Linked DNA regions of Prosthecobacter dejongeii. The protein of the gene in region 1 interacts with the protein of each later gene in a pairwise test. Links are inferred from orthologs where the notes say so. Each region holds a gene or a part of one and is shown on either strand. Other genes may lie near its edges.

Region 1 (3,812 bases):
ATCGGCACCTTTTCCTGGGCCTCCTTTAAAAATATGGGTCTGCACCCGAAGAGCTCTAGCCTGGTCATGATCGCCACGGTCACGGTCGTCGTTTTTACTCACAATCTGGCTCTCGGTGTGGGGGTGGGCGTGCTCCTGAGCGCCCTCTTTTTTGCGCGTAAAGTGGCTCATTTCCTGTCGGTCAGCAGCCACCTGGATTCGGATTCGACCCGCACTTACACCATCACGGGTCAGTTGTTTTTCGCCTCCACCACCGCGTTCAATCGGGCTTTTGACTATCGTGAGAAACTGGCCCGAGTGCGGCTGGATGTCACCCATGCTCATCTGTGGGATCTCAGTGCCGTCGCCGCCCTGGATAAAGTGGTGCTGAAATTCCGCAGCCTCGGAACAGAAGTGGAAGTGCTGGGGCTCAATGAAGCCAGCTCCACCCTGGTGGATCGCCTGGGTATCCACCACAAAACAGACCGCCTGGAAGATATTCTGGGGCACTGATTCACCACTGGGAAAACCTTCCGCGCTGCCACGAAGGCGCGGAAGGCTAGAAAAAGAAGACGGCTGAATAAGAGGCTCTTTGCAGAAAAACCCTTTCTGCTCGCTCTCAAACGCCCCCTCTTTTGGGGCATCTCCCCAGGGAGAGCTGCGGTCTAGCCACTGAAAAATTTGACAGGGGGGCGGAACGCGTGCCCTTGATTGCCCCCGTTTCCGTTCACGACACCCATCATGCCTAAGGCCCTCATCATCGCCGAAAAACCCAGTGTGGCCACCGACCTTGCCCGTGCTCTCGGGAAGGCCCCGGGCATGACGCCCTTCACCAAGGAGAAGGACTACTTTGAGAATGAAACCCACGTCATCTCCAGCGCTGTCGGTCACTTGATCGAGCTCGGCATGCCCGAGGTGAATGGCAAAAAGATCGGCTGGGGCTGGACACACCTGCCCATCATGCCGCAGGAATTTGAACTGAAACCCATCGAGGACAGCGCGGATCGTTTCAAACTGCTCAGCCGTTTGATGAAGCGCAAGGACGTGGACCAACTCATCAATGCCTGCGATGCTGGCCGTGAGGGGGAACTGATTTTCCGCTACATCGTCGAGGCAGCCGGGATCAAAAAACCCGTGCAGCGCCTGTGGATGCAATCCATGACGCAGGGGGCCATTTTAGAAGCCTTTAAAAAACTGCGCAGTGACACGGAGATGCGTCCGCTGGCCGATGCCGCCAAGTGCCGCAGTGAGTCTGACTGGCTCGTCGGCATCAATGCCACACGTGCCCTCACGGCCCTGAATTCCCGCAATGGCGGATTCCGCCTCACCCCAGCTGGGCGTGTGCAGACGCCGACCTTGACCATCCTGGCCAAGCGTGAACTCGAAATCCAGGCTTTCGTGCCGCGCACTTATTTTGAGGTTCACGGCCTCTTTGAAGTCAGCGCTGGTAAGTATGAGGGGCGCTGGTTTGATGAAACCTTCAAGAAGGACGAGAGCGACGACCACAAGAAGCCGGAGCGTCTCTGGGATCTGGAAAAGGCTCAGGCCATCGTTCAGCGCTGCCTGGGCAAACCGGGCAAGATTGAGCAGGTGACCCGCCCGACCAAGCAGATCGCCCCGCTGCTGTATGACCTCACCAGCCTCCAGCGCGAGGCCAGCAACCGCTTTGGTTTCTCCGCCCGCCGCACCCTGCAGATCGCCCAGGCGCTCTACGAAAAATTCAAGGTCCTGACCTATCCCCGTACTGATTCCCGTTACTTGCCCGAAGATTACCTGGGCACGGTGAAGGAAACCCTCGGCACCTTTGCCCGCCAGGATACCCGCAAACCAGGGGCCCTGCCGCAGGATCTAGGCACCCATGCCGCCACCGCTCTGGATAACAACTGGGTACGCCCGACCAAACGTGTCTTCGACACCACGAAAGTCAGCGACCACTTTGCCATCATCCCCACGGGCCTCATTCCGCCCAAGGAACTGCCCGAGGCGGAGCAAAAGCTCTTCGACATGGTGGCACGCCGTTTTGTAGCCGTGTTTTTCCCACCGGCTGAGTTTGAAGTGACCACCCGCATCACCCGCGTGGAGCAAGACGCTTTCAAGAGCGAGGGTAAGGTCCTCGTAGAATCAGGCTGGCTGGCTGTTTATGGCAAAAAGGCCGCCGAAGAAGCGGCTGCGGAAGGCGATAGCAAGTCCAAACTCCTGGTGCTGGCCAAAGATGGCGACAGTGCTAAAACCCTAGACCTGGAAGCTGCTGAAATGCAGACCAAACCCCCAGCCCGTTTCAATGAGGCGACCCTACTTTCCACCATGGAAGGCGCGGGCAAGCTGGTGGAGGATGAAGAACTGGCCGAGGCCATGAGCGAACGCGGCCTGGGCACCCCAGCCACCCGCGCGGCCATCATCGAAGGTCTCATCTCCGACAAATACATCGAGCGTGTGGAACGGAACATCGCCGTGACCACGAAAGGGCTGACGCTGATTGACCAGATCAGCCAGATCGGCATTGAGGCCCTCAGCAGCCCCGAACTCACCGGCCAGTGGGAATACAAGCTGCGCCAGATGGAGCAGAACAAACTGGACCGTGGCAGCTTCATGCGGGACATCCGCCACCTCACCAATCAGGTGGTGGAAAAGACCAAGGCGTACCAAAAAATCGCCAAGGAACGGGTGTATCCAGACTTTGACGCCAAATGCGGTGTTTGTGGCCAGCGTGGCTTTGAGCAGAAAGAGGAGTATGTGTCCTGCAAAAACCCGGAATGTAAGGTGCGGGTGTACAAAGTCATCGCCGGCCATGAGCTGGGTGAAGACCTGCTGCGCGAGCTCCTGGAAAAACGTTTCCTGCCGCCTATGGAAGGCTTCCGCAGCCGTCTGGGTAAAGAATTTACCGCTGGTATCGAGGTCAAAGACGATGGCAAAACCGCCTTTGTTTTCCCAGGTGGAGAAAACGATCCGGACGCGCCACCTCCGTTCGACTTTGTCAGCGCCTCCCCCATCGCCGTCTGCCCCGTCTGCAAGCCCAAGAAGCGCGATGGCAAGATTTACAACACCCCAGACCATTACATCTGCAATGTGGCCGCCAAAGAGCCCAAGCTCTGCAATGCCCGCCTGCCGAAAGTGCTCTGCAAAAAGGAAATCAGCGAAGCCAACGCGATCAAGTTCTTCACGGAAGGGAAAACCGACCTCATTGAGGGCATGATCTCCAAACGTGGACGCCCCTTTAGCTCCTTCCTGCTTTGCAAAGCTGGGGAGAAGCGCCTGCTCGGCTGGGAATTCCCACCTCGTGAAGCAAAGCCCAAGGCTCCCGCAGCCCCTAAAAAGGGTCGTTTTGCGAAGAAAGCGGCAGCTACAGAGGCCGAAGAAGCCCCTGAAGAGTAGCCTCAGGTGCGACCCAAAAAGAGAAATTCAGTTCGGCCACAAGCTGGATAGGCTTTCTTTTTCGGGGTAGAAAGCCGCTACGCAAAGGCCTAAAAGGCAGCCTTTTAGGCAATTTTGATGTCTCTTTAGGGCGTTTTGCACGATGCGCCTGCTGCTTGCAAAAGTGTGCCAATCCTGCCGCTTTGAAATCGGAAGGTTGATTTTTTGCAACTTAGTGTCATTTGTGGTTTCCCGTTTCTCTACCTGTGACTAAACCTGCCTTTCAACTTACCACCGGTGGCATCCTGTTTTTTGGGATCCACGCTCTTGCCATCACAGCATTTTTTGTGAAACCGGATCTGACGGCTATCCTGCTCTGTCTGGGATTGTTTCTGATCCGTAAATTTGGAATTACTGGTGGCTACCACCGCTACTTCTCCCATCGTTCTTATAAAACCTCTCGCTGGTTCCAGTTTGTCCTG
Region 2 (3,553 bases), 250 kb from region 1 along the record:
ACACTGAGGATGACTATGCTCCACAGTAAGGGTTTCAAATCAGTTGAATTCTCTGGGGTCCAAATGAAGCCCTGAAGATTAAAGCTTTCTTTGACGACCTGGGTTTCAATAAACGTTTGGGCAATTCGGTCCCAACGCCCGGCATTCATGTGGCCTACTTCGACAAGGTCGGCCTGGATCAAAGGCACCATCTCGCGTGCCTCCACTTCCAGGTTTTCCCGCTGGATGCCGCGCTGCCTCACGCCGGGCATTTGCAGGATGTGCTCGATCAATTCATCCGGGTGCTTCATGGCGTAGTCCCAGCCCTTGAGGGAGGCTTCCACAAAAGCACGCACGAGGGCGGGATCTCGTTTTACCAAACCCTCTGTGGTGAAGAGGGTATCGCCATAAAAATCCACCCCGTAATCGCTGAAGCGGATGTAAGAGGGCTGGACACCTCTTTGCCGTAGCTGCGTGGGCTCGACCGTACTGTAAGCAGAAATGGCATCGACCCGCCCTTCGATGAGGTCTTGGTTATTCCAAGTGTGAGGAATAAAGGTGATGCGATCTGGCGGCAGTCCCTCGCGCTGGATCATGGCCCTGACTTCCGCTTCTCCTTGGTCGGTCGCCACCATGAGACGTTTGCCCACAAGATCAGAAGGCTTGGTGATGTTACGCTCCGCCAGGCTCATCATGATGTACGGGGAGTGCTGGAAAATTGCCGCGCATACCACGACTGGGCTACCCCTCATGCGTGCCAGCAGGACATCACAGTCTGTCACCCCAAAGTCGGCATTCCCTGACTCGACTGTTTCCAGCGAACGACGGAGAGGTGAGCCCTCCCGCAGATCTACCTCTAGACCTGCCTCGCGGTAATATCCCTGAAGTTGCGCGGCATAGTAGCCTGCGAACTGAAATTGATGATGCCACTTGAGCTGAATGCTCACTTTTTTCAGTGGAGCTGGGGTGGCTGCTTGGGCCCTGCCATTGAGGATCAGGAAGGCTAGGATAAGCCCTATGAAAACCGAGCGGTGGGCGATAAGATTTAAAGACGAATTGCCGCGTTTTCGGGGCAATGTAATCGGTAAATCCATGGCGCTATCGCAATATAAAAGGGTCAATCGGCTTCAGAAGTGCGCACAGCATCCAGCGTAAGTTGCCACTGCTCTTCGCCCCGCCAAAAGTTTCTTTGCACTCGCATGGCAACATCCCACGGAGGTTTCGGTAGATTTTTCAGCGGTGCGTTGAACCAACGGGCTTCCATGGAGGCTCCATCTTGGCTCAGCATCACGCGCAGGTGCTTCTCCTTCATGAGACGTCCCGGCAGGCGTGGCATGACGCGTTTGCAAAGGAAGACGGGCTCATGATTGCGCTGCCCGAAGGGCTCCATGAGTCGAAAATTGCGCAGGAATTCCAGGGAAAGATCACGCAGCCGTACTTCCACATCCAGCTCTAGGACGGGCGTCAGCGCTTCCTCACTGAGGGCGCGCCGGGCCGCCTCTGAAAAACGCTCGCGGAAGATCTCCAGCTTGTCTTCGTGAACCGAAACACCCGCAGCCATGGCATGGCCACCGCCGCGTACGATGTGTTCACGGCAGAATTCGATGGCTTCCACCAAGGAAAAACCTGGGATGCTGCGACCGCTGCCTTTGCCCATACCATTTTCGTCAAAGGAAAACAGGATGGTAGGCCGATGCACAAGCCGGGAAATGCGTGAGGCCACAATGCCAACCACGCCCGGGTGCCATTTGCGCGAGCCCAAGACCACAGCGGGGATGTGCTCCAGATCTCCCATGGCCAGCAGTTGCTGCTCAGCCTCATTAAAGACCTCCAGTTCCACCGCTTGGCGGTCGCGGTTATGGTTTTCTAGAAGAACGGCAAATTCATTCGCCACCAGCGAATCCTCCGCCAGCAGCAGTTGCAGGGCGGTGGAGGCCGTATCCAGGCGCCCGGCGGCGTTCAGGCGCGGCCCGAGGCGGAATCCCACGTGATGTGTCTGGATGAACCCATCCACACCCGCGATTTCCTTCAGGGCCCGCAGGCCGATGCGCTCCGTCTGCGCCAGGGCCTCAAGTCCGCGACGCACCAGCAGGCGATTTTCATCAATCAAAGGCACCAAGTCAGCCACGGTCCCAAGGGCCACCAGATCCAGGGCCTCTTTGAGATCAAAGTCCACCCGGCGTGTCTTAAGCAGCGCGTGGGCCACTTTGAAAACGAGGCCTGCTGTGCAAAAGTAATGATAATCCGCTCCCAGCTTAGGATTTACCAGTGCGACACAGGGGGGGCGGCCAAACGGCGACAACTCATGGTGATCTACAATCACGCAGTCCACGCCCTGTTCTTGGAGCCAAGTTAGCTCCTTGATGGAAGTGGTGCCGCAGTCCAGTGCCAGCAGCAGATCAGGCTTGCCAAATTCCTCAAAAAGCCGGGCAAAGCCATCCATGCTCAATCCATAACCTTCTTCCATGCGAGAAGGCAGAAAGAGGTGGGTGCGCAGGCCGTACGCCTTCAGCGTCAGGTGCATCAGCGCCATGGAGGTCACCCCATCCACATCATAGTCGCCATAAAGGGCCACGCGTTGGTTTTCATCCACCGCCTTCAGGATGCGCGCCACCGCGATGTTCATCTCTGGCAGAACCGTTGGGTCTCCGAGCGAGGCCAACTTAGGCACCAGGAAATCCTGAATCTGGTCTGACGAAACCAGCCCACGCTGGGCTAGCAGCGTGGTCAGCAGCAGGGGCAGGCCCGTATCCGCAGCCATATCCCCGGCGGCTTCCGGCACGGGCTTCAGCAGCCAGCGCGGGGGCAGGGTATTGGGCAAAGGGATTTCAGAAGCGAGGGCCATTTTCAGGTGTGCAACCTCCTTGTATGGAGCACGCTCGTAGGCTAGTCAAAGCATCCCTCCCCCATTCATGTCTTCCGCCCCCGTTTCCTCTCTTTCCGGTCGCCTTTGGCTCGCTGGCATGGGCCTCTTTTTGGCCATGGCTGGGCTGCTCTTTACCTGGGTGCTGTGGACATCCTGGCAGCGGGCGGAGGAGACGCGCCGCTGGGTGGCCACTCCCTGCCGAATTATTTCAGCGCAAGTCCATAGTGAGCGCCCCACGCCTCACTCCAATCCCGCGCACAAAGCCGACGTACGCTACTCGTACACATTTGAGGGCAAAGCCTTGACGGGCACTCGAATCAAGCGGGTGGACTCCGCCAGTCAGCACGAGGACAACGCCCGCAAAAAGCTGGAGGACTACCCCATCGGCCAGGAAACCACCTGCTACGTCAATCCTGCCCAGCCGGACATCGCCATCCTCAAGCACGATTCCCGTGCCGCTCTGTACTCCATCTGGTTCCCACTGCTCTTCGTCTTCGGCGGTTTAGGCATGGCCTGGAATGCTCTGTGGCGGTAAGGGAGTTGGCTGATTTTCAAAGGTTGTTCTATACGATTGGGCGTTACTTTTTTGGAGGTTCGGTAGCTGCAAATTTCTGGGTCCGATCAAGCCCATGGGGCTTGTGTCATCCAGCCCGGGGTTGGCACAACCCCGGGTCGTCTGTTTGCGATAGGGGTGCCAGCTATGAAGCC

The links.
Region 2: the proteins of HNQ64_RS00055 (region 1) and recJ interact in binary tests that used the Escherichia coli proteins (3 or more experiments, as listed by UniProt). The link is inferred for Prosthecobacter dejongeii from one-to-one orthologs.

Annotation. Positions count from the first base shown.
Region 1 is NZ_JACHIF010000001.1:12,196-16,007, forward strand. Bases 417-3,551 are described here. They hold HNQ64_RS00055 (DNA topoisomerase III), read left to right. Parts: upstream 417-720; coding sequence 721-3,351; downstream 3,352-3,551. Other genes in these bases: HNQ64_RS00050 (SulP family inorganic anion transporter), read left to right, coding at 417-492. Also shown: more of HNQ64_RS00050, read left to right, coding at 1-416; HNQ64_RS00060 (fatty acid desaturase), read left to right, coding at 3,597-3,812.
Region 2 is NZ_JACHIF010000001.1:257,506-261,058, reverse strand. The notes cover bases 461-3,336. They hold recJ (single-stranded-DNA-specific exonuclease RecJ), read right to left. Parts: upstream 2,825-3,336; coding sequence 1,097-2,824; downstream 461-1,096. Other genes in these bases: HNQ64_RS00845 (DUF3592 domain-containing protein), read left to right, coding at 2,892-3,336; HNQ64_RS00855 (ABC transporter substrate-binding protein), read right to left, coding at 461-1,073. Outside these bases: more of HNQ64_RS00855, read right to left, coding at 1-460; more of HNQ64_RS00845, read left to right, coding at 3,337-3,380. UniProt on the Escherichia coli protein: Single-stranded-DNA-specific exonuclease.